Regions from separate parts of the Pseudomonas sp. GW823-FHT01D03 genome, predicted to be linked through region 3. Evidence: predicted binding sites of a transcription regulator. Region 3 holds the regulator's gene; each other region holds the start of a gene.

Region 1 (6,044 bases), 1.2 Mb from region 3:
GCGCGATTTCCTGCACAGTCAGGCCCATCTCATGCACCGCCGTGGCGACCATGTCGGTCATTTCCTGCTGGCGCCCGGAGCGTTCAGCGGTGTTTTCCACCACTTTCGCCACTTGGCCGACCGCCGTGCGCAAACGCTCGCTGGTGGTCAGGACTTCGCCGATCAGCCCGCGCTGGCTGTCGAGAAAACGGTTGAAGCCGCGCGCGAGATCGCCCAGCTCATCGGCGCGACTGGAATCTAACCGATGGGTCAAATCTCCACCGCCGCTACCGATCGCTACCAGCGCGGCTGTTACCTGACGAATCGGTCGCACCAGCCCTTGGGCCAGCCACACCACCAGCGCCAGGCACACCAGTGCCACCGCCAGACCGATGCCGCCGCTCATCCACATCGCCTTGCGGGCTTCGGCGTAGATCTGCGATTGCGGCACTTCGGCCACCAGCGTCCAGCCCAGATCACGCAACGGCAGGCTGAAGGCGAGGAAGTCTTCGCCATCGCGCTGGAAGGAACTGTTGCTGGCGACTTTCTGACCCATGACCGCTTGCGCCGCCGACGCACCGATCTGCTCCGTGAGGGTGCGCTTGCCGCTGAACTGCGCCTCGGGATGAACCTGGATCAAACCGTCGGAACGCACGAGATAGACCTTGCCGCGCTCGCCAAAGCTGAAGTTATGGATCAGCTCCGACAGCTCTCTCATGCTCAGGCCCAACCCGGCCACGCCGACCACCTTGCCGGCCTGCTCGACCTTCAAGTCGATGAACAGCGCCAATTCTCCGGTGGCGCCATCGTTGTCGATGTTCAGGGTGCGCGGCTGATTGCTATCGAGAAAGGAGTAGAACCAGGCATCGGCCGGTTTGGCCCGACTGAGGGTGCGATCCAGGCCCTTTTCGGTAATGTAGTGATTGGAGTCGGTGCCGATGATCAACGCGGTGAACGCTTTATGTTCGGCGCGGATGCCTTCCAGATACTGCGCGAAGACCGCTGTTTTGCTGCTGTCTTCACCCGCTGCCAGCCAGTCGCGCACCATGCTGTTGCTGGCGATGTCTTTGGCCGCGGTGAGGGGTTGGACGAGGATGCGTTCGATATCGTTGCGCGTCGCTTCAATGCTCGACGGCAGCGCTTGTTCGACCAGATAGCTCTGGGCGAGGCGGTTGACCACCAGGGTATAAATGCCAACCACGATCAGGATGCTGACCAGCAGAGCGGTGCCCATGCTGAGAATCAGCTGCCATTGAATACTGCGTCGCCACAACTGCATGGAGCACCCCCAAAGAATAAGTGGCCGAAACAATGCAACAGCCGTGCCGATTGTATACAACCCGATCGACAATCTATTCTTTGGTTGTGCGCAACCCCATCAGCCCTGATTGATGGTCTTGGCGATGGTGTCGACCGTGGCGCTGACTTGCTCTTGGTAACGGTCGAGTTCTTCCTGATGTTGCTTCTTCATTTCGATCTGCTGCGAGCACAGGTTCATCGCTGCCAGCACCAGCAAGCGGTCACCGATCAGCGTCGGGTATTTGCGTTTGGTGTCGGCCAGTGCGGCCTTGAGCATCAGTGCGGCATCCAGCAGGGTCTGTTCTTCCCCGGCCGGTGCCTTGATCGAATAGTCCTCCCCGAGAATGGAGATGACTTTTACCCCTGCGGTGCCGTGGTTCATGCGCTGACAGGGCCTGCGTTGACGCGATCAACCAGAGCCTGGATCCGCGCTGCGGTGGCGCCGTGCTTCTCTTCCTGTTCCATCAGGCTCAGTTGCAGGCTTTCGTTTTCATCCTTGGCCTGGGCCAGTTCCGTGGACAGGGTCTGGTTGGTTTGCGCAAGGGTCTGGTTCTGTTGCACCAGGTCGCTGACGAGCTGTTCCAATTGGCTGAGGGATGCTTCCAACATTTTGATCTTCCAAGCGTTTTTCAAAGGGCGCGTACGATAAAGAAAAGTCACTGCGGATGCCAGGGTTATACCGGCGCAAGGCCTTGATTTTCCTGGCGGCCGACCGTTCTCGCGAGTTTAAAAGACTGTGATCTGCCGATCTGGTTCCTGCACTTCGTCGCCCAGGCCCATATGCGACAAATACGCACAGTGCCTCAAGACTTTAGTCGTATGACCGATAAGTCATCCATACAGCAGTCTCAGCCCGCATGGATGCGGCCCTTTTTGGTATCCGCGCCATGTCCCTTCGCAATATGAATATCGCCCCCCGGGCGTTCACCGGCTTCGCCCTGATCGGCGGCCTGATGCTGATTCTCGGCGTGTTTGCCCTGAACCAGATGAGCAAAATCCGTGGTGCTGCCGAGGACATCACGTCCAGCAGCGTGCCGAGCATCAAGAACCTCGACGAGTTCACCCAGCTGACCTTGCGCCTGCGGGTCCTGTCGTATCGCTTGCTGGTCAACCGCGAGCCGGACGTGCAGCAGAAGACCGTCGAGTTGCTGGACATGCGCAATCAGCAGATTCGTGCCGCCCAGACCGCCTACGAGCCGTTGATCGGTAGCCCGGAAGAACGCGCCGCCTACGATCAATACGTGCAATTGCTCGGCCAGTACCGGCAGATCGAAGACCGGATGAAGAGCTTGTCGCGCAACAATCAGGTGGACGAGTTGCGCAACCTGCTCAACACCGAGTTGCTGAACAACTCCGAAGCGATGAACACCGTGCTCAACCGCCTGATGCAGATCAACGGCGAGCAGATCAGCCAGACCAATCAGGAAGCGGCCGACCAGTATTCCTCGGCGTTCAATCTGGTGGTCACCCTGTTGGTGATCGCCACCGGCCTGACCTTCCTGTTCGCCTGGCTGCTGACCGTCAGCATCACCAAGCCGATTTCCAAAGCACTGGACGCGGCGGAAACCATTGCCGAGGGCAACCTGACCCAGCCGATCCACGTCGACGGTAGCGACGAAGCCGGGCGCCTGCTCGCGGCAATGGCCAAGATGCAATCGAAGCTGCGCGACACCTTGCAGCGCATCTCCGGCTCGGCCACCCAGCTTGCATCTGCGGCTGAAGAGCTGAACAGCGTCACCGACGAAAGCGCCCGTGGCCTGACCCAGCAGAACAACGAAATCGAACAGGCCGCCACCGCGGTCAACGAGATGACCAGCGCCGTGGAAGAAGTCGCCCGCAATGCGGTGAGCACTTCGGAAGCCTCGAAGAACGCCACCACCTCGGCCGGAGACGGCCGCGACCTGGTGCAGGAAACCGTCAGCGCCATCGAACGCATGAGCGCCGACGTGCAGAGCACCGCGACCCTGATCGGCGATCTGGCGAATGAATCCCGCGACATCGGCAAGGTGCTGGACGTGATTCGTGGTCTGGCGGACCAGACCAACCTGCTGGCCCTGAACGCAGCGATCGAAGCGGCGCGTGCCGGTGAAGCCGGGCGTGGTTTTGCCGTGGTCGCCGATGAAGTGCGTGCCCTGGCGCATCGCACCCAGCAGTCGACCAGCGAAATCGAACGCATGATCGGCAGCATCCAGAGCGGCACCGAACACGCCGTGGATTCGATGCGCAACAGCACCGAGCGCGCCGAATCGACCCTGAACATCGCCCGGGGTGCCGGGATGTCGCTGGACACCATCAATACCGCGATCGTCGAGATCAACGAGCGCAATCTGGTGATCGCCAGCGCCGCTGAAGAACAGGCACAAGTGGCCCGCGAAGTGGATCGCAACCTGGTGAACATCCGCGACCTGTCGGTGCAATCGGCTACCGGCGCGAATCAGACCAGTGCGGCGAGCAACGAGCTGTCGCGCCTGGCGCTGGATCTGAACAATATGGTTGGGCGGTTCAGCCTGTAACAACATTTACCTTGAAGTAAATGAAATCTCTGTGGCGAGGGAGCTTGCTCCCGCTCGGCTGCGCAGCAGGCGCAATCCAGCCACTGCGTCTGCTCTGAAAAAACCTTTGCGTCTGATTTTTGGGGGCGCTGCGCGCCCCAGCGGGAGCAAGCTCCCTCGCCACAGTCATCACATGCCGCACCTCCTGCGTGAGCACGCTGTAAAAAGCTTTTTGACAGCATCACATTTCAACAGGTTAGAATCGCTGGCACGCAGACTGCATGGTCAGTTTGTGCCCGTCTTTACGCTTCTGGAGTACTGCCTTTGAATGCGACGACCATCAACAGCCTGTTCTTGATCGGCGCGTTGCTGGTAGGTGCAAGCATTCTTGTCAGCTCACTTTCTTCCCGTCTCGGCATCCCGATTCTGGTGATTATTCTTGCGGTCGGCATGGCCGCCGGGGTCGATGGCGGCGGGATCATTTTCGATAACTACCCGACGGCCTATCTGGTCGGCAACCTTGCACTGGCGGTGATCCTCCTCGACGGTGGCTTGCGCACTCGCGTTTCGAGTTTCCGCGTGGCCCTGTGGCCGGCGTTGTCGCTGGCCACGGTCGGGGTGTTGATCACCACCGGGCTGACCGGTATGGCCGCGGCATGGTTGTTCGACCTGAACCTGATTCAGGGCCTGCTGATCGGCGCCATCGTCGGCTCCACTGACGCCGCTGCGGTGTTTTCGCTGCTCGGCGGCAAGGGTCTCAACGAACGGGTGACCGCCAGCCTGGAAATCGAATCCGGCAGCAACGACCCGATGGCGGTGTTCCTCACCGTGACCCTGATCGACATGCTCGCCAGCGGCCAGACCGGCCTGCACTGGAGCCTGCTGACCCACCTGATCCGCGAATTCGGCATCGGTGGCGTGATCGGTCTGGGCGGTGGCTGGCTGATGCTGCAACTGGTCAACCGGATCAACCTCGCCACCGGCCTGTATCCGATTCTGGTGATCGCCGGCGGTCTGGTGGTGTTCGCCCTGACCAACGCCCTGCACGGCAGCGGCTTCCTCGCGGTGTACCTGTGCGGTCTGGTGATCGGCAACCGCCCGGTGCGCAGCCGTCACGGCATTCTGCACATGCTCGACGGCATGGCGTGGCTGGCACAGATCGGCATGTTCCTCGTGCTGGGGTTGCTGGTTACCCCGCACGATTTGCTGCCGATCGCCCTGCCCGCTCTGGGTCTGGCGCTGTGGATGATTCTGTTCGCCCGGCCGCTGTCAGTGCTGGTCGGCCTGCTGCCGTTCAAGGCATTCCACGGTCGCGAGAAAGCATTTATTTCCTGGGTCGGCCTGCGCGGCGCGGTACCGATCATTCTCGCGGTGTTCCCGTTGATGGCCGGGCTGCCGAATGCGCAGCTGTATTTCAACCTCGCGTTCTTCATTGTGCTGGTGTCGCTGCTGGTGCAGGGCACGAGCCTGCCGTGGGTGGCCAAACTGTTGAAGGTGACGGTACCGCCCGAGCCGGCGCCGATTTCCCGTTCGGCACTGGAAGTGCACATCACCAGCGAGTGGGAGCTGTTCGTTTACAAGCTCGGCGCCGAGAAATGGTGCATCGGTTCGCCCCTGCGCGAGCTGAAAATGCCCGAAGGCACCCGCATCGCCGCCCTGTTTCGTGGCCAGCAACTGCTCCATCCGTCGGGTAGTACGGTGCTGGAAGTCGATGATTTGCTGTGTGTTATCGGCCATGAACACAACTTGCCAGCCCTCGGAAAACTGTTCAGCCAGGCACCGCAACGCGGTCTGGATCTGCGCTTCTTCGGCGACTTCGTGCTCGAAGGAGACGCCCAGCTTAAAGCGGTTGCCGCGCTGTATGGCCTACCGGCCGAAGGCATCGATCCGGACATGACCCTGGGTGCGTTCATTGCCCAAAAGGTCGGGGGTGCACCGATCGTTGGCGACCAGGTGGAGTGGAACAACACCCACTGGACGGTCGCGGTCATGGACGGGAACAAGATCGGCAAAGTGGGCGTCAGATTCCCCGAAGGAAGTCGCCCGGGCCCCGGTCTCTTCCTCTAAACTGCGTCCACTCTCACTTGCTTGACCGGTCTCTATGCCTACCCTGCGCTCCTTCTTTTTCGCGGCCCTGCTGGGCCTGAGTCTTTCCGTCGGCCCGCTCTACGCCGCCGAACCGCCGTCCAGCGAAGCCGTGCAGGCCAGCCTGGACAAGCTGGCCGACAGCAAACTGCCGGATGCCGACAAGAAGTCCCTGCAGTCAGTCCTGCA
Region 2 (6,044 bases), 1.2 Mb from region 3:
GACAACCTTGGCCGAGGCAAGCTCGAAGACCAGATTCGCGAGCTGTTCTGCGGCGACTGCAACGTCGCATTGCTGTACTTCGCCGGGCACGGCGGCTTCGACAGCAACAATGATGAAGGCATGCTCCTGCCGCAGGACTATCGCAGCGCCAAGGACGGCATCCGCATCAGCGACATCCTCAACTGGGCCGCCAAAGCCACGAAAATCAAAAACAAAGTGATCATCCTCGACTGCTGCCAGAGCGGCGCGGCCGGCGAAGTGCGCGCCTTGCGCAGCGAAAGCAGCGTGGTCGGCGAAGGCATGACCATTTTGACCGCCTGCAAAAAGGAAGAGCCAGCCATGGAAGGCGCGCAACACGGTGTCTTCACCGGCTTGCTGTTGCAGGCCCTGCACGGCGGTGCGGCGAACATTCTCGGCAAGATCACACCGGGCAGCTTGTATTCCTTCGTCGACAATGCGCTCGACGCCTGGGAGCAGCGTCCGGTGTTCAAGACCAACGTCTCGCAGTTCATTTCCCTGCGCGAGGTCTCGCCGCTGATCCCCAAGGAGATTCTGCGCAAACTGCCGGAATGGTTCGCCGAAGCTGAATCGACGTTCCGCCTTGCCCCCAGCTACGAACCCACCGAAGCAACGTTCGACCCGGAGCACGGCGAGGTTTTCGCCCAGCTGCAAAAGTGCAATCGCCATAGCCTCATCGAACCGGTCGACGCCGAACACATGTACTACGCCGCCATTCACTCCACGGGCTGCCGCCTCACGGCGCTCGGCGCCTATTACCGTGAACTCGCCATAAAAGGACACTTCTGATGCCCGTATTCATCAGCTACCGCCACATTGATCGCCCGCAGGCCATGGCGATCAATGCGCAATTGATGCAGGCCAACATCAAGACTTACCTCGACGTGCTCGACCCGGAGTCGCAGACCACCGATGACATCACCGGGGTGATCACCCGCAACATCACCGAATGCACGCACCTGCTGGCGGTGGTTTCGGAGAAAACCGCACTGTCGTGGTGGGTGCCGTTCGAAATCGGCGAAGCGACCATCAGCAACCGCCGGATCTGCTCGTTCCGCACCGGGCAGACGCAACTGCCGGAGTATCTGGACAAGTGGCCGAAGCTGAGCACAGCCAGTGATCTGAATTTCTTCATCGATGCCTATCGTGAAGAAGTATCGAGCAAGCGCTCGATGACGCTGGATTCGAGCAACGAATCCTTCAGCGGCACCTATAAGCGCAACGCCGATCTGTTCCATGAACAACTGAAAAACCGGATTCGGCGCGGGTTCTGAAGCCGCACGACAGCCACAAAAAAGCCGACATCACTGTCGGCTTTTTTGTCGGTCACTGCTTCGGCGCGGGGGCCGGCGCAGCAGTTGGTGGAGCTGTTGGCGCTGGCGCCGCAGTCCCCGGCGCGGCCGGTTTCGGTGCGGCGTCGTCGAACAGGTTCAGGCGTTCGCGCAACTCGTGTGCCGGCACCGGCTGCTGATCCGCCGGCAGCGCGTTCGGATCGACCGGCGTCGCCGGAGCGGCGCCGTTCTGACCTTCGGCGGCGGGCTTGGCCGCGTCGGCACCTTGCGAGCCTTCGATGGCGGCCTGGGCCTTTTTGGTCAGAACCACGATGTCGATGCGGCGGTTGACCGGGTTGAACGGGTTTTCCTTGTCGAACAGCGCCGACGAGGCATAACCGACAACCCGCGCCACCTGCGAATCCGGATAGCTCCCGGCAACCAGCGCACGCCGTGCAGCGTTGGCACGGTTGGCCGAGAGCTCCCAGTTGCCGAAATCGCCGGTGCCGATATACGGCTTGGCGTCGGTGTGGCCGCTGATGCTGATCTTGTTCGGCACCGCTTTGATGGTGTCGGCCATGGCCAGCAGGATGTCTTCGAAGTACGGCTTCAGACGTGCCGAACCTGAGTCGAACATCGGCCGGTTTTCCGCGTCCATGATCTGGATGCGCAAGCCGTTCGGGGTGATCTCGAACAGGATCTGATCCTTGAACTTCTGCAACTGCGGGTTCTCGTCGACCTTGTTCTGCAGTTCTTGCAGCAACAGCTCCAGGCGTTCTTTCTCGACCTGTTCGGCCATGCCTTCGACCTGCTCGGTGTCGACCGTGACCTTGTCCGGTTGCGGCTGGGATTTCACCTCAGGGTTGAGGGTGTTTTCCGGTGCCAGGGTCGGCGTGCCGCCCAGATCAATGATGTACGGCGTGCCGCTTTCGGAGAAGCCGACCGGATCCTTGAAGTAACCGGCGATGGCGATCTTCTGCTCAGGCGTTGCGGTGGACAGCAGCCACAACACCAGGAAGAACGCCATCATCGCCGTGGCGAAGTCGGCGAAGGCGATTTTCCACGCCCCGCCGTGGTGCCCACCGGCTATGCGCTTGACGCGCTTGATGATTATCGGCTGATTATTTTCCATGGCTTAGCGACCGCGAACGGCTTGTTCCAGCTCGGCAAAGCTTGGACGGTGCGCCGGGTACAGAACCTTGCGCCCGAACTCCACGGCCAGCGATGGCGGCATGCCGGAAGCCGACGCTACCAGCGAGGCCTTGATGGCTTCGTAGACGTTCAGTTCTTCCTTGGCATCGTGCGCCAGGGAATGCGCCAACGGCCCGAAGAAGCCGTAGGCCGCGAGAATACCGAAGAAGGTACCGACCAGTGCCGCACCCACGTGCAGGCCGATGGATTTCTGATCGCCTTCACCCAGCGACGCCATGGTCACCACGATACCCAATACCGCCGCAACGATACCGAAACCGGGCATGGCGTCGGCAATGCCGTTCACCGCATGGGACGGGTGCTCGAGGTCTTCCTTAAGGCTGTAGAGTTCCATGTCGAACAGGCCTTCCAGCTCATGCGGAGCCATGTTGCCGGAGGACATGATGCGCAGGTAATCGCAGATGAACGCGGTCATGCGCTCGTCTTTGAGCACGGCCGGGTACTTGGCGAAGATCGGGCTCGCGGCAGCGTCTTCGATATCGCCTTCGATGGCCATCATGCCTTCGCGGCGGCTCTTGTTGAGGATCTCGTAGATCAGGCCGAGCACTTCCAGATAGAACGTGTGGCTGAAGCGCGAACTGAACATGCTCAGGGATTTCTTGAGCACGTGCATCGTCATGTAACCGGGGTTGGCCTGCAGGAATGCACCGAGGGCCGCACCACCGATGATCATCACCTCGAAGGGCTGGATCAGGGCGGCAATTTTGCCGTGGGAGAGCACGTATCCGCCGAGCACGCTCGCGAATACGACGATGATGCCGATAATTTTAGCCATAGGTAGAAAGTACTTATTTAAGTCGGGTTCAAGGTCATATTCGGAAGTTAAAAAATCTCTTCTTCTACTTATCGGCAAAACTGCGCCAGACTATAGCCAGTTCAGGCGAAAAGCCAATTTAGCCCATGCCGGGCGCGTCTACAGTCAGTGAAGATCTCGTCCAGACATGGCTAATGAAACGAACGTCCCACACGCAAAACCGACCACGCTCGAGGGCTGGGTCAAACTGCTCGATGGCGTGCGCCTGCCCGTGCCGCAAGAGGCTCACGACAAGGTTTGCCGGGCGATCCGCGACAACCGCAGCTCGTTGCGCGATATCGCCGACCTGATGCAGGACAGCCCGGCGCTGGCCTTGAGCATCATCCGTGAGGCAAATCGTCACACCCACGGCACCATGGCCGCTCCGGCGGAAAATCTCGAGGTGGCGATCAACCGTCTGGGCCTGGCGCGTACCGAAGAATTGCTCGCGCGTCTGCCGGTCGAACCGCAGATGCAGATCCCCAAGGCGTTGCGCCAACTGCAGATGATCAGCCAGCACGCGACACAACAGGCCAACGGTTTTTTCGCCAGCCGCCTCGCACGCCTGTGGCAGGACATTCACTGGGGCAGCCTGTTGTTTCTGTCGCCGTTATGGCCGCTGGCGCTGACGTTTCCAGAGTTGCTCGAAGAGTGGGAGTTGCGGGTTATCCACAAGGGCGAATCGGCGCGCACGGTCGAGAAGCAACTGTTTGGCGTACGCCTGCTGAAGATCGCCGAGGCGCTGGTGCAGGTCTGGCACCTGCCGATCTGGGTGCAGCAGGGCTATAAACTGCTGCTCAGCGAACAGCGCGAACTGGTGAAAGTACTGCGCATCGCCCGCGACAGCGAACATCCGTTGCGCCAGCAGAATCGCCTCGACGACGATCCGACCCTGCGCCGCTGGCTCAACCAGCCGGCCAACACCGTGTTGCTGGCCAACGGTCTGGCGCTGTCGGCGCAACAGGCCTGGGACAGTCCGCACAGCGAACGCTGGCAGTACCTGACCAGCCTTTATCTGCAAATCTCGATGGACGAAGTGCAGCAGCAGTTGCACCAGCAAGCCGCCAACAGTGCGCGCCAGCATGCCATGCCCGATCTGTGGCACCCGGCGGTGTCGTTATTGTGGCCATGGGGCACCCATCGCTTGCCGGCCGGGATGCTGCCGGCGGCGGCACCGAATGCCGAGGATCTGACGCAGTGGCGCCGGCAATGCGCCGAACTGCTGGCCGAGCCGAGCCGCTTCACCAATGCCATGAGCCTGACCGTCGCCGCCCGTGATGCGCTGGTCGCCAGCGGCATGCGCCGGGTGATGCTTCTGATGGCCGACCGCACGCAATCGAATCTGCGGGTGCACCAGACCTTCGGCCTGCCGAAGGAAGCCACCGCACTGAATTTTGTCGTCAGTCAGAGCAAAGTCCTGCAACGGTTGCTCGCGCAGCAGGCACAGGTGCGGATCAACCCCGAGAACAACGCACAGTTTTCCGCATTGTTGCCGCCGGGCCTGCGTGCGCTGTTCCGTGGCGAGCATCTGTTCCTGCGCTCGCTGGTCAATAACGGCCGGGTGATCATGATCGTCGTCGCCGACCAGGGCGGCGGACCGTTCGCCGACATCACCGTGCAAGCCTTTGGCAAAACCGCGCAGTGCATCGAAAAAGCCCTGCACAGCTTTAGCAGCCGTGGCCGATGAGGCTGCGCTACAATCCCCCCCTTTGTGCTCTGGAGACCTCACATGTCTGACTTCTCTGGCTTGCCGCTCGTCATCGAGCCGAGCGACCTGCTCCCGCGTCTCGATTCCCCTGAACTGATTCTGGTGGATCTGACCAGCCCTGCCCGTTATGCCGAAGGTCACCTTCCCGGCGCACGCTTTGTCGACCCCAAGCGCACCCAGCTCGGCCAGCCGCCGGCGCCGGGGCTGCTGCCGGCCAAAGCCGATCTGGAGGCGTTGTTCGGTGAGCTGGGGCATCGTCCGGACGCGGTTTACGTGGTCTACGACGATGAGGGTGGTGGCTGGGCCGGGCGTTTCATCTGGCTGCTCGACGTGATCAGTCATGACAAATACCACTATGTCGACGGCGGTTTGCCGGCATGGCTGGAAGCGGGCATGCCGATGTCGATCCAGGTACCGCCTGCAGTGGGCAGCCCGGTGGCGCTGACCCTGCACGACGAGCCGACGGCAACCCGCGAATACCTGCAAAGTCGTCTCCGCGCCGCCGATCTAGCGATCTGGGACGCCCGCGGGCCGCTGGAATATTCCGGTGAGAAAGTGCTGGCCGCCAAGGGTGGACACATCCCCGGTGCGGTGAACTTCGAGTGGACCGCGGGCATGGACAAAGAGCGTCAATTGCGGATTCGCACGGACATGCCGCAGATCCTCGAAGACCTCGGGATCACCAAGGACAAAGAAATCATTACCCACTGCCAGACCCATCACCGGTCGGGCTTCACTTATCTGGTGGCCAAGTCCCTCGGTTATCCGCGGGTCAAGGGCTACGCCGGTTCCTGGGGCGAGTGGGGCAACCACCCTGATACGCCTGTCGAGATTTAAGGTTTTTTAAGGACAACTAATGAAAGAGCGTCTGTTTATCCTCAGCCAGTACCTGCTGCCTCATCACCTGCTGTCGCGCCTGGCCGGCTGCGTTGCCGAGTGCCGCGTGCGCTGGTTCAAGAATGCCTTCACCCAGTGGTTCGCCAAGCGTTATCAGGTGGACATGTCGCAAGCGCTGGTCGAAGACCTGACCGCCTACGAGCAT
Region 3 (6,044 bases):
CGTTTGCGGTTCGGCCAGACGCGCCAGCGCGGCCAGCAGTTCCGGGGTTGCAGCAGTGATCGGTGCACGTTCACGGACTTCGCTGAACATGCTGTTCACCGCGTCCAGTGCTTCAAGCACCACGTCCATCAGTTCTGCATCAACGCGACGCTCACCCTTGCGCAGGATGTCGAACACGTTTTCGGCGATGTGACAGCACTCCACCAGCTCATTGAGCTGAAGGAAGCCGGCGCCCCCTTTTACAGTGTGGAAACCGCGAAAAATTGCGTTGAGCAGATCTGCGTCATCCGGGCGGCTTTCCAGCTCGACCAGTTGCTCGGACAGTTGCTCAAGAATCTCGCCGGCCTCAACCAGGAAATCCTGAAGGATCTCTTCATCGGCGCCGAAGCTCATTAATGGGGTGCTCCTACAGGTCTAAAAACCCAAAAAACCTAAAATTCCAAAACTCTAGAATCCGAGGCTGGATAACAAATCGTCCACATCGTCCTGACCGGACACAACGTCTTCTCGTTTATCGGCATGAATCTGCGGACCTTCACCCTGCGAGAGATGTTTTTGTGGATCTTTTTCTGCAAGCATCGCGGCACGGTCGTGTTCGATGCCCGCAAAGCGGTCAACCTGACTGGCCATGAGGACGAGTTTGAGCAAATTGCTTTCGACTTCGGTGACCAGTTGGGTCACACGCTTGATCACTTGACCTGTGAGGTCCTGGTAATCCTGAGCCAGCAGGATGTCATTGAGGTTGCTCGACACCGCACGGTTGTCCGTGCTGCTGCGTGACAGAAAACCGTCGACCCGGCGCGCCAGTTCGCGGAACTCTTCAGCTCCGACCTCACGACGCATGAAGCGGCCCCAATCGGTGCTCAGGGCCTGGGCTTCTTCAGCCAGGCCATTGACCACCGGGGTGGCGCTTTCCACCAGATCCATGGTGCGGTTGGCCGCGGCTTCGGTCAGCTTGACCACATAGCCCAGGCGTTCGGTGGCGTCGGTGATTTGCGACACTTCCTCGGCCTGCGGCATGTGCGGATCGATCTGGAAATTGACGATCGCACTGTGCAGTTCGCGTGTGAGCTTGCCCACTTCCTGATACAGGCCGCGGTCACGGGTCTGATTGAGCTCATGGATCAGTTGCACAGCGTCGCCGAACCTGCCTTTTTCAAGGCTCTCGACCAGTTCGACCGCGTGTTTTTTCAGGGTCGACTCGAAATCGCCCTGTGAAGATTCGTTATGCTCCATAGCTCCCCCGCGCGTCATCAGCCGATGCGTTCGAAAATCTTCTCGATTTTGTCTTTCAACGCCTGAGCCGTGAAAGGTTTGACCACGTAGCCGTTCACACCGGCCTGAGCGGCCTCGATGATTTGCTCGCGCTTGGCTTCAGCGGTCACCATCAGCACGGGCAGATGCTTGAGTTTTTCATCGGCACGTACGTGGCGCAGCAAGTCGATACCGGTCATGCCCGGCATGTTCCAGTCCGTTACCAGAAAGTCGATGCTTCCGCTGTTGAGTACCGGAATGGCGGTAGTGCCATCGTCGGCCTCGACGGTATTGGTGAACCCAAGATCGCGCAGCAGGTTCTTGATGATCCGCCGCATCGTTGAGAAGTCATCAACGATGAGGATTTTCATGTCTTTGTTCAATTCGACCTCCAAGCAGTCTTAAACGCGCCCAGCACCTGGACGCGCCACTTCAATCAATCCGGCAAAGCACTCGATGACTGTCTGGAGCACAACAGAGCAAGACCGGTGCCGTTCATCACCGCACCAGCCTCGTTCGCAGTGTCCCCACACTGCCTTCAGCGCGCTCGCCACTCCCCCAAACGCCCCCGCAAACGGGCCGCGCACTGGCTGTGTAACTGGCTGACCCGCGATTCACTGACGCCAAGGACTTCACCGATTTCCTTGAGGTTCAGCTCTTCGTCGTAGTACAGCGCCAACACCAGTCGCTCACGCTCCGGCAAATTGGCAATCGCATCCGCCAGCGCCGCCTGGAAGCGTTCATCTTCCAGATCGCGTGACGGCTCAAGATGAGCACTGGCGCCATCCTCGTGCAGCCCTTCGTGTTCGCCGTCCTGCAACAGGTCGTCGAAACTGAACAGCCGGCTGCCCAGCGTGTCATTCAAAATCCCGTAGTAATCGTCGAGACTCAATTGGAGTTCGGCCGCAACCTCGTGATCTTTAGCATCACGTCCGGTTTTAGCTTCAATTGAGCGAATTGCGTCGCTGACCATACGGGTGTTGCGGTGAACCGAGCGTGGTGCCCAATCCCCTTTGCGCACTTCATCGAGCATCGCGCCGCGGATTCGAATGCCCGCGTACGTTTCGAAACTGGCGCCTTTGCTGGCGTCGTATTTGGTCGAGACTTCGAGCAGGCCGATCATCCCGGCCTGAATCAGGTCTTCAACCTGCACACTCGCCGGCAAGCGCGCCAGCAAGTGATAGGCAATGCGCTTGACCAGTGGCGCGTAACGCTCGATCAACTCGTACTGCGCGTCACGTGCCGACTTCTTGTAGTAGTTCATACCGCTCGCGGTCATAACACAGGCCCTGCTGTTTGCTGCACGAGGCGCTCGACGAAAAACTCAAGGTGACCGCGCGGGTTGGCAGGCAGCGGCCAGGTATCGACCTTCTGCGCGATCGCCTTGAACGCCAGCGCGCACTTGGAACGCGGAAAGGCTTCATAGACCGCTCGCTGCTTCTGCACTGCCTTGCGCACGCTTTCGTCGTACGGCACGGCGCCGACGTATTGTAAGGCGACGTCGAGGAAGCGATCCGTGACCTTGGTCAACTTGGCGAACAGGTTGCGCCCTTCCTGCGGGCTCTGCGCCATGTTGGCGAGGACGCGGAAGCGGTTCATGCCGTAGTCGCGGTTGAGCAGTTTGATCAGCGCGTAGGCGTCGGTGATCGAGGTCGGCTCGTCGCAGACCACCAGCAACACTTCCTGAGCGGCGCGGACAAAACTGACTACCGAGTCACCAATACCCGCAGCGGTGTCGATCACCAGCACATCGAGGTTGTCGCCGATGTCGCTGAAGGCCTGAATCAGACCGGCATGTTGCGCCGGGCTCAGGTGCACCATGCTTTGGGTGCCGGAAGCGGCCGGCACGATGCGGATCCCGCCGGGCCCCTGCAACAGCACGTCGCGCAGTTCGCAGCGGCCTTCAATCACATCGGCCAGAGTACGTTTGGGGGTCAGTCCCAGCAGAACGTCGACGTTCGCCAGCCCCAGGTCGGCGTCCAGCAGCATGACCCGACGGCCAAGCTCTGCCAGCGCCAGAGACAAGTTCACTGACACGTTAGTCTTGCCGACGCCACCTTTGCCGCCGGTCACCGCGATCACCTGTACGGGATGCATGCTGCCCATGTTATTTCTTTACCTTGTCTTGCATAGACGGAGGCCACATTACTGGCTGCGCGTTCTCAACCGGAACAATGCATGGCAGACCATCGATGTAGGTACATAAACGGTTCATTACCTCAGCCAACCTGCTTGGTCGGGCTGTGGTAGATATCAGCGAACATGTCAGCCATGGCTTCTTCGCTGGGTTCTTCCTGCATTTGCACGCTGACGGCGCGGCTGACCAGTTGATGACGGCGCGGCAGATGCAGATCATCCGGAATCCGTGGGCCATCGGTCAGGTACGCGACCGGCAATTCATGACTGATCGCCAGGCTCAATACTTCGCCAAGACTGGCCGTCTCATCCAGTTTAGTCAGGATGCAGCCGGCTAGCCCGCAACGCTTGTAACTGTGGTACGCGGCGGTTAGAACCTGTTTCTGGCTGGTGGTTGCCAGCACCAGATAATTTTTTGAACGGATGCCACGCCCGGCCAGACTTTCCAGCTGCATGCGCAAAGCCGGATCGCTGGCCTGCAAGCCGGCGGTGTCGATCAGCACCACGCGTTTGCGCAGCAGCGGGTCGAGCGCCTGCACCAGCGACTGGCCCGGATCGACGTGGGTCACCGGCACATTAAGAATGCGACCCAGGGTCTTCAGTTGTTCCTGGGCGCCGATACGGAAACTGTCCATGCTCACCAGCGCGACATTCTGCGCGCCGTACTTGAGCACGTAACGCGCAGCGAGTTTGGCCAGGGTGGTGGTCTTGCCCATGCCGGCCGGACCGACCATGGCAATCACCCCGCCCTCTTCCAGCGGCTCGACTTCCGGTACGGCAATCATCCGCGCCAGGTGCGCGAGCAGCATGCGCCAGGCCTGACGTGGTTCTTCAATATCGGTGATCATCGCCAGTAGATCGCGCGACAACGGCCCGGACAGACCGATGCGTTGCAGACGGCGATACAGATTGGCTTGCGCCGGACGGCTGCCTTGCAGCTGATTCCAGGCCAGGGTGCCGAGCTGCACTTCCATCAGCTCACGCAGACTGTTCAATTCGAAACGCATCGAATCCAGCGCACGCGGATCGACGCCTGCGGCCGCCGGTGCAGGTGCCGGAGCCGGACGCGCCGGGGCGGCGTAAGTCGGTTCGCTCAACGGTTCGGCAGCGGTCAGCGGCAGGCCGGCCGTCAACGGCAGCCCGGCGAACAACTGGCGATTGGTGTTGCCGTCGGCTTCGCCACGCAGGCTCAGCTCGGCCTGGGCGGTCACGATGCGCGACTGAGTCTTGCGCAGCTCGTCCTCGAGTTCCATGTTCGGAACCCGTGGCGCCAGCGCCGACAATTTGTAATCCAGCGCCGCCGTCAGCTCGACGCCGCCGGCAATGCGGCGGTTGCCAATGATGGCGGCATCAGCGCCCAGCTCATCACGAACCAGCTTCATGGCCTGACGCATATCGGCGGCGAAAAAACGCTTAACTTGCATAAACCACTACCTCAGCCGTTGGGCCCTACTGTCGCAACGATGGTCACTTGCTTGTTGTCCGGAATTTCCTGGTAGGCCAGCACGTGCAGCCCTGGAACTGCGAGGCGACCGAAACGCGAGAGCATCGCGCGGATCGGGCCTGCTACCAACAGGATCACCGGTTGACCTTGCATTTCCTGGCGCTGCGCCGCTTCGATAAGCGAACGCTGCAGCTTCTCGGCCATGCTTGGCTCCAGCAGAACGCCCTCTTCCGAGCCTTGTCCTGCCTTCTGCAGACTATTGAGCAATATTTGTTCCAACCTTGGTTCCAGGGTGATCACAGGCAGCTCGGAGTCAGTGCCTACAATGCTTTGGACGATGGCGCGGGATACGCCGACGCGTACTGCGGCCACCAAGGCGGCGGTATCTTGACTCTTGGCGGCGTTGTTGGCGATAGCCTCGGCAATGCTGCGGATATCGCGCACCGGCACGTGTTCGGCCAGCAGCGCCTGCAGCACTTTGAGCAACTGCGACAGCGAAACCACCCCCGGCACCAGCTCTTCAGCCAGTTTCGGCGAGCTTTTGGCCAGCAATTGCATGAGTTGCTGCACTTCCTCGTGGCCGATCAGCTCACTGGAGTGCTTGTACAGAATCTGGTTCAAGTGCGTCGCAACCACGGTACTGGCGTCGACCACGGTGTAACCGAGCGATTGCGCCTGCGCACGCTGGCTGACTTCGATCCACACCGCCTCCAGGCCGAAAGCCGGATCTTTGGCGGTAATGCCGTTGAGCGTGCCGTAAACCTGCCCCGGGTTGATCGCCAGCTCGCGATCCGGGTAGATCTCGGCTTCGGCCAGAATCACCCCCATGAGGGTCAGGCGATAGGCGCTCGGCGCCAGATCGAGGTTGTCGCGAATGTGCACGGTCGGCATCAGGAAGCCCAGATCCTGCGAGAGCTTCTTGCGCACGCCCTTGATCCGCGCCAGCAACTGCCCACCCTGATTGCGATCCACCAGCGGGATCAGGCGGTAACCGACCTCAAGGCCGATCATGTCGATCGGCGTCACGTCATCCCAGCCCAGCTCCTTGGTTTCCATGGCGCGGGCCGGCGACGGCAGCAGTTCCTGCTGACGCTGAACCTCTTGCAGCGCCTGCACCTTGGCGACGTTCTGTTTTTTCCAGAACAGGTACGCGCCACCGGCGGCCAGCGCAGCCATGCTCAGGAACGAGAAGTGCGGCATGCCCGGGACC
Region 4 (6,044 bases), 1.4 Mb from region 3:
ATCGGCGACATCTCCCTGATCGGCCATGCCAACGCCAAGGCCGGCGTGCGGCAGATGGGCGCGCAGTACCCGGAAAAATCCCCGGCGCTGCTACGTCGCGGCTGCGATTACTTGAAACAGATCAACTTCATCTAGTTCATCAAAAAGGAGCAACACCATGAGCAATCTGCAACCCGACACCCTGATCAAAAACCCGCACGGCTGCCACGTTGTGTCTTCGGTGGAGGTGCCGGCGGACGCGGCGCAGGTCTGGGCGGTGGTCGGCAATTTCGCTGGCTTCGACCGTTTCATTCCGGCGCTGTCGCACATCGAAATGACCGGCGACGGCGTGTCGTCGCTGCGCAAGAAATTCTTCAAGGATGGCAATGTGGTGGTCGAACAACTCAACTCCCGCGATGAGCAGGCGCGCGCCATGACCTGGACCACGATTTACAACACCTTGGGTGTGGCGAATTTGTGGGCGGCGATGAATGTGGAATCACTGGGGGCGGGGAAGTCGCGGGCGACCTGGACGATCATTGCCGAGCCGGCTTCAGGTGGGGAGGAAGCGCTGCCGGGGTTCAAGGATTTCGTGCAGGGGTTTGCCGATGATGCGATGGGGAATGTGCTGAAGCTGTTTGTGTAAGGCTTCAGTTTGGCGGTGACTGAACTACCGCCTTCGCGAGCAAGCCCGCTCCCACATTTTGATTGCATTCCTTCTGTAGGAACGCGGTCAATTTGTGGGAGCGGGCTTGCTCGCGAAGAACGATAACGCGGTCTTCCGTCTGGCGATCAGATCTTGAAGCTGTCGACCAACTGCTTCAACCGGTTCGCCTGCTGCGACAACGCATCGCAATCCTTCAATGTTTCATTGAGGTTGGCGACGCTCTGCTGGTTCAGTAGGTTGATCTGGTTGACATCGACGTTGAGGGTTTCCACCACCGCCGTCTGCTCTTCGGTCGCGGCAGCCACCGACTGGTTCATGCCGTCGATTTCGCCGATGCGCTGGGTCACGCTGACGAGGCGCAGGCCAGCCTGATTCGCCACTTCAACGCTCTCTTCGCTGGACGCCTGACTGGCGTTCATGGTGGTCACCGCTTCACGGGAACCGACCTGCAAGGAGGTGATCATCTTGTGGATCTCCTCCGCCGATTCCTGGGTGCGATGGGCGAGGTTGCGCACCTCGTCCGCCACCACCGCAAAACCACGTCCGGCTTCACCAGCACGTGCCGCTTCGATGGCCGCGTTGAGCGCCAGCAGGTTGGTCTGCTGCGAGATGCCTTTGATCACATCGAGGATGTGGCCGATGTTGTCGGTGCTGGCGTTCAGAGTTTCAATCTGGGTGCACGACAGGCTGATCTTCTGCGACAGCTCGGTCATCGCCTGAATGGTCTGCTCGACCACCTGACGACCGTCATCGGCCTGCTCGCTCGCGCCGCTGGCGTGCTGCGAAGCATCGGCGGCATTTCGGGCGATTTCCTGAGTGGCGGCGCCCAACTGGTTGATCGCGGCAGCCACGCTGTTGGTGCGGGCACTTTGTTCGTCGGAACCGATGATCGAGGCGTTGGACGACGCCATCACCCGTTGCGACAGGTCATGTACATGACGGGTGGCCGACGACACTTCGGAAATCGACGCGTGAATGCGCTCGACGAACTGGTTGAACGAGCTGCCCAGTTCGGCGAACTCATCCTTGCCTTCCACGACCAGACGCCGGGTCAGGTCGCCTTCACCCTGGGCGATGTCCTGCATCGCGCGGCCCATGGTGGTCAGCGGACGCATCAGGACGTTGATCAGCAGGCTCAACAGCAACGCAATCGCAGCGACCGCGACGAACATCGCGATCAGCGCCGAAGTACGGAACTGGCTGAGGGCGGCGTAGGCCTTGTCACGATCGATCGACAGACCGATGTACCAGTCGGCATTCGGCAAACCGCTGACCGGGGTGAACGACAGGATACGTTCCTGGCCGTTGAGCACCACGTTCTGGTTGCCTTTCTCGATGCGCACGCCGGAATTCGGGTAGATGTCCTTGAGGTTCTTCATCACCTGATCTTTGTCCGGGCTGACGATCACTTGGCCGTCACCGCTGACCAGGAACGCGTGGCCAAGGCCACCGAAGTCCACCGAGTTGATGATCTTCACCAGTGTTTCCAGGCTCAGGTCGCCACCGACTACACCCAGCAGTTCGCCATTCTTTTTCACCGGCATGGCGATGGTCACCACCAGACCACCGACCGCCGCCATGTACGGCGGGGTCAGCATGGTTTTGTCGGCGACCACGGCCTGCTTGTACCAAGGGCGCTGACGCGGGTCGTAGCCGTCGGGCATTTTCGCGTCAGGGCGCTGAGTGAACACCCCGTTGGCCTGGCCGACGTAGGTGAACTGGAAGTTCGAGGTGAAGGCCGGTTGATCGACCAGCCCCGGGAAGTCGGCGTCCTTGCCCTGATGGGCAACGTTTTGCGCGAGGTTTTCCAGCACCAGAATTCGCCCGCTCATCCAGTTCTGCACGCTGCTGGCGGTCAGATCGCCGGCCTGCTGCACGGACGACTGAAGGTTCTGGCGAATGGTGTTGCGTTGCAGATAGTCGTTGTAGAGGGTGAACAAAGCGAAAGCCAGGACCACGACGCCCGAGGCGGCCAACAGGATTTTATGGCTGAACTTGAGATTCATTTCATGGGACTTCTTATGCAAAAGTGGGGATGCGTTCCGGGATGCAACATTCCATGTACAGCGCAGGCGGCGTTCTGACGACCGCTCTACTTTGGTGCACGCATGTCTCACCAGTCTGTCGGCACCGTTCGCGGAAAACTTAGGGCGTTGTGGGAAATGTGCGGCATTTCTGTCAGATTCCCGCCGAACGGCGTGCCAGAGCGTTTGCCTTCAGTTTTTTAAGACGGTTATTCGTGCGGAGGTTGCAAAATTCTCAGCCCTTGATAAAAATGCGACTAATTATCATTTGTGACGTTCGGGCTGTCGCGTTCATGTCCTCACCTGAGTTTGCAATGCAGGCGCTTTACAGGAGTCATCACGGCTGGCTCAACGCCTGGCTGCGAGCGCGGCTGGGCAATGCCGCAGATGCCGCGGATCTGGCCCAGGACACCTTCGTCCGTCTGTTGCAGCGCAGCGAACGTCTGGAACTCAAGGCACCTCGCGCATTTTTACGCACCATCGCCCGTGGCCTGGTAATCGACCACTGGCGCCGTGCAGAAATCGAACGCGCCTATCTCGAAGCCATCGCCCATTTGCCCGAAGCCGAAACCCCAAGCGCCGAAGCTCGCGCGTTGGTGATCGAGTTGCTCGAGAGCGTGGCGCGCATGCTCGAAGGCTTGCGGCCGAAAGTGCGTCAGGCGTTTCTGCTGGCGCAGTGCGAAGGTTTGACCCACAGGCAAATCGCCGCGCAGATGGGTTTGTCACTGCGCTCAGTCGAACGTTACGTCGCCGATGCGCTGTATCACTGTTACATGTTGCGGTACGAAGCCTGATGCCTGTGGACAACAACTCAGTCGGGCGCCGCGCCGAGCCGCAACAACAGGTGGTCAAGCAAGCCATTCACTGGTTGCTGCGGCTGCGCAACAACCATGGCAATGCGCGCCTGAGTCATCAGTGCGACGCGTGGCGCGCCGAACATCATGAACATGAACTGGCCTGGCAACGTGTGCAGTCGTTGCAGGCGGAATTGAGCCATAACCTGCGCGCCGTGCCCGGTGCGCACGTGGCGCTGAATACGCTGGAAAACAGTGCGCAAGGACTCGGACGGCGACAGGCCTTGAAGTTGCTGTCCGGCACGGTACTGATGGCCTCCGCGGCGTGGCTGGCCAAGGACATCTCCGTCTGGCAGCAGTGGCGCGCCGATTATGCAACGGCGACCGGCGAACGCCGCGGCTTCCAGTTGCCCGACGGCACGCGGATCGAGCTGAACACTGCAAGTGCTGTGGATCTGGATTACACCGCGCAACAACGGCTGATCAAACTCACTCGCGGGGAAATCATCGTTACCTGCGGCGGTAACGATGAAGGCGCGACGTTCAACCGGCCACTTCGCGTGCAAAGTCGTCATGGCATTTATGAGCCGATAAAAGCCCGCTTCATTCTGCGTCAGGACAGCGATTGCACGCGGCTCACCGTCAGCTCAGGGAGCGTCGCCATTCGCAGCGGCGCAACCTCCGTCGAGGCGCTCGCCGGGCAGACCTATCTGATCGATCACCATCAGGTGCGCCCGGCCCCGCCACTGGATATGGACGTGGGCGCGTGGGCCGATGGTTTGATTGTGACCCGCAACATGCGCCTGGGCGATTTCCTCAATGAAGTCGGGCGTTATCGGCAGGGCTTTGTGACGTGCGCGCCGCAGGTGGCGGACTTGCGCCTGTCCGGAGTGTTCCGCCTGGAGGACACCGACAAGCTGCTGGCCATCCTGCCGCAGACCCTGCCGGTGCAATTGCGTTATCGCACCCGATGGTGGGTCACACTCGAGGCGGTGACCTGAAATTACTTTGGCGGGTTTTCGCGACAAGTCCGGCTTGGTCAGTAAGCACTTCAACTCAGCCTTTGCGACTTGCCACGGAAACCGACAATGACTGTCCGCCTCACCTGTAAGAAACCGCTGAATTTCACTGCCGAATCGGGCCTGCTGCGCCACGCCGTTCGCGCCGCCCTGCTGTCCACCGTTCTGGGTGCCGGTGCGCTGCCCGGCCTGAGCGTCGCCGCCCCTGCCAGTGAAGCGAGCAGTCATCGCTACAGCATCGGCGCCGGCCCGCTGGGCGAAGCGCTGAACCAGTTTGCCCGTCAGGCAGGCATTACCCTGGCGATGACTCCGCAGCAAACGCAGGGACAACAGTCTCCGGGCGTACAGGGCGAATATTCAACTGATCAGGCGTTGAGCCATTTGCTCAGCGGTTCGGGCCTGGAAGCAGTCAGCCAGGACGGCAGCAGCTACGTCCTGCGTCCTGTCAGTGAAACCGATGCGCTGGCACTGCCAACCACCGATATCAAAGGTTTCGCCCTCGGCAACGCACTCGGCAGCATGGAAGGCTATAACGCCACCCACAGCCAGATCGCCACCAAGACCAGTACCGCGTTGCTGGAAACTTCGCAAAGCGTGTCCGTGGTCACCCGCGAGCAAATGGACGATCAAGGCTCGCAGACCGTCTCCCAGGCGATGCGTTATACCCCCGGCGTGCTGACCAACCCTTACGGGGCGACCCATCGCTACGACTATGTGGCGATGCGCGGCTTCAACGATGGCTCGGTGGATAACATCTACCTCGACGGCCTCAAGTCGATGGGCGACAGCGGGACCTACAGCACCATGCAGGTCGATCCGTATTTCCTCGAGCGCGTGGATATTCTCAAAGGCCCGTCGTCGGTCTTGTATGGCCGCAGTTCGCCCGGTGGCCTGGTGGCGCTGACCAGCAAAAAGCCGTTGTACGAGGCCTATCATCAGGTTCAGGCCACGGTCGGTACCCAAGGTCAGCGCGGGGTCGGTTTTGACTTCAGCGGTCCGGGCGATGACGACAAGCGCATTGCCTATCGTCTGACCGGTTTGACGGATCAGTCCGACACACAATTCGATCACAACAAGGAAAAACGCTTCGCCCTCGCTCCGACGCTGAGCATCGATTTCACTGAAGACACCTCGCTGACGCTGCAGGCGTATCTGCAGCACGATCCGGATGGCGGCTACCACGGCGGCGTGCCGGCGGACGGGACGATTCATCAGCGCAACGGCAATCGCATCTCGCCGCACTTCTTCGAGGGTGAGCCGGGGATTGATGGCTACTCGCGGGATCAGCAATCGTTCGGCTATCAGTTCGAACATCGCTTCAACGATGTCTTCACAGCGCGGCAGAACTTCCGTTACCTCGACTCCAAAGTGAACATGGATCAGGTTTACGCCTATGGCTGGACGACGCCAACCAGCAACGAACTGAACCGTTATTACACCGGCGGCGATGAACGTCTGCATGCGTTCATCGTCGACAACATGCTGCAGGCCGAATTCTTCACCGGAGCTACCAAGCACACCGTGTTGATGGGTGCGGACTATCAGCGGCGCAAAACGGTGG

Evidence for each region. Region 3 encodes FliA, which starts transcription of late flagellar genes. Its sites were predicted from a motif close to CTAAAGTTTNNNNNNNNNNNGCCGNTAA; they were not measured.
Region 1: the regulator FliA is predicted to act here: its motif matches at 2,081-2,108, upstream of AC1RBR_RS02445 (methyl-accepting chemotaxis protein).
Region 2: the regulator FliA is predicted to act here: its motif matches at 3,345-3,372, upstream of motA (flagellar motor stator protein MotA).
Region 4: the regulator FliA is predicted to act here: its motif matches at 2,768-2,795, upstream of AC1RBR_RS01650 (methyl-accepting chemotaxis protein).

Annotation. Positions count from the first base shown of each region.
Region 1 is NZ_JBXAKK010000001.1:553,724-559,767, reverse strand. It holds gene AC1RBR_RS02465 (methyl-accepting chemotaxis protein) at 1-52, opposite strand, end outside; partial or broken gene AC1RBR_RS02460 (cache domain-containing protein) at 188-1,213, opposite strand; gene AC1RBR_RS02455 (cell division protein ZapA) at 1,358-1,660, opposite strand; gene AC1RBR_RS02450 (hypothetical protein) at 1,657-1,887, opposite strand; gene AC1RBR_RS02445 (methyl-accepting chemotaxis protein) at 2,166-3,791, shown strand; gene AC1RBR_RS02440 (potassium/proton antiporter) at 4,095-5,837, shown strand; gene mscK (mechanosensitive channel MscK) at 5,872-6,044, shown strand, end outside.
Region 2 is NZ_JBXAKK010000001.1:640,342-646,385, reverse strand. It holds gene AC1RBR_RS02805 (caspase family protein) at 1-807, shown strand, start outside; gene AC1RBR_RS02800 (toll/interleukin-1 receptor domain-containing protein) at 807-1,292, shown strand; gene motB (flagellar motor protein MotB) at 1,345-2,421, opposite strand; gene motA (flagellar motor stator protein MotA) at 2,425-3,276, opposite strand; gene AC1RBR_RS02785 (HDOD domain-containing protein) at 3,443-4,981, shown strand; gene rhdA (thiosulfate sulfurtransferase) at 5,024-5,839, shown strand; gene asd (archaetidylserine decarboxylase) at 5,859-6,044, shown strand, end outside.
Region 3 is NZ_JBXAKK010000001.1:1,803,258-1,809,301, reverse strand. It holds gene AC1RBR_RS08050 (chemotaxis protein CheA) at 1-393, opposite strand, end outside; gene AC1RBR_RS08045 (protein phosphatase CheZ) at 448-1,236, opposite strand; gene AC1RBR_RS08040 (chemotaxis response regulator CheY) at 1,254-1,625, opposite strand; gene fliA (RNA polymerase sigma factor FliA) at 1,793-2,533, opposite strand; gene fleN (flagellar synthesis regulator FleN) at 2,530-3,360, opposite strand; gene flhF (flagellar biosynthesis GTPase FlhF) at 3,474-4,814, opposite strand; gene flhA (flagellar biosynthesis protein FlhA) at 4,826-6,044, opposite strand, start outside.
Region 4 is NZ_JBXAKK010000001.1:362,326-368,369, reverse strand. It holds gene AC1RBR_RS01660 (amino acid adenylation domain-containing protein) at 1-135, shown strand, start outside; gene AC1RBR_RS01655 (SRPBCC family protein) at 158-625, shown strand; gene AC1RBR_RS01650 (methyl-accepting chemotaxis protein) at 772-2,652, opposite strand; gene AC1RBR_RS01645 (sigma-70 family RNA polymerase sigma factor) at 2,964-3,464, shown strand; gene AC1RBR_RS01640 (FecR domain-containing protein) at 3,464-4,465, shown strand; gene AC1RBR_RS01635 (TonB-dependent siderophore receptor) at 4,553-6,044, shown strand, end outside.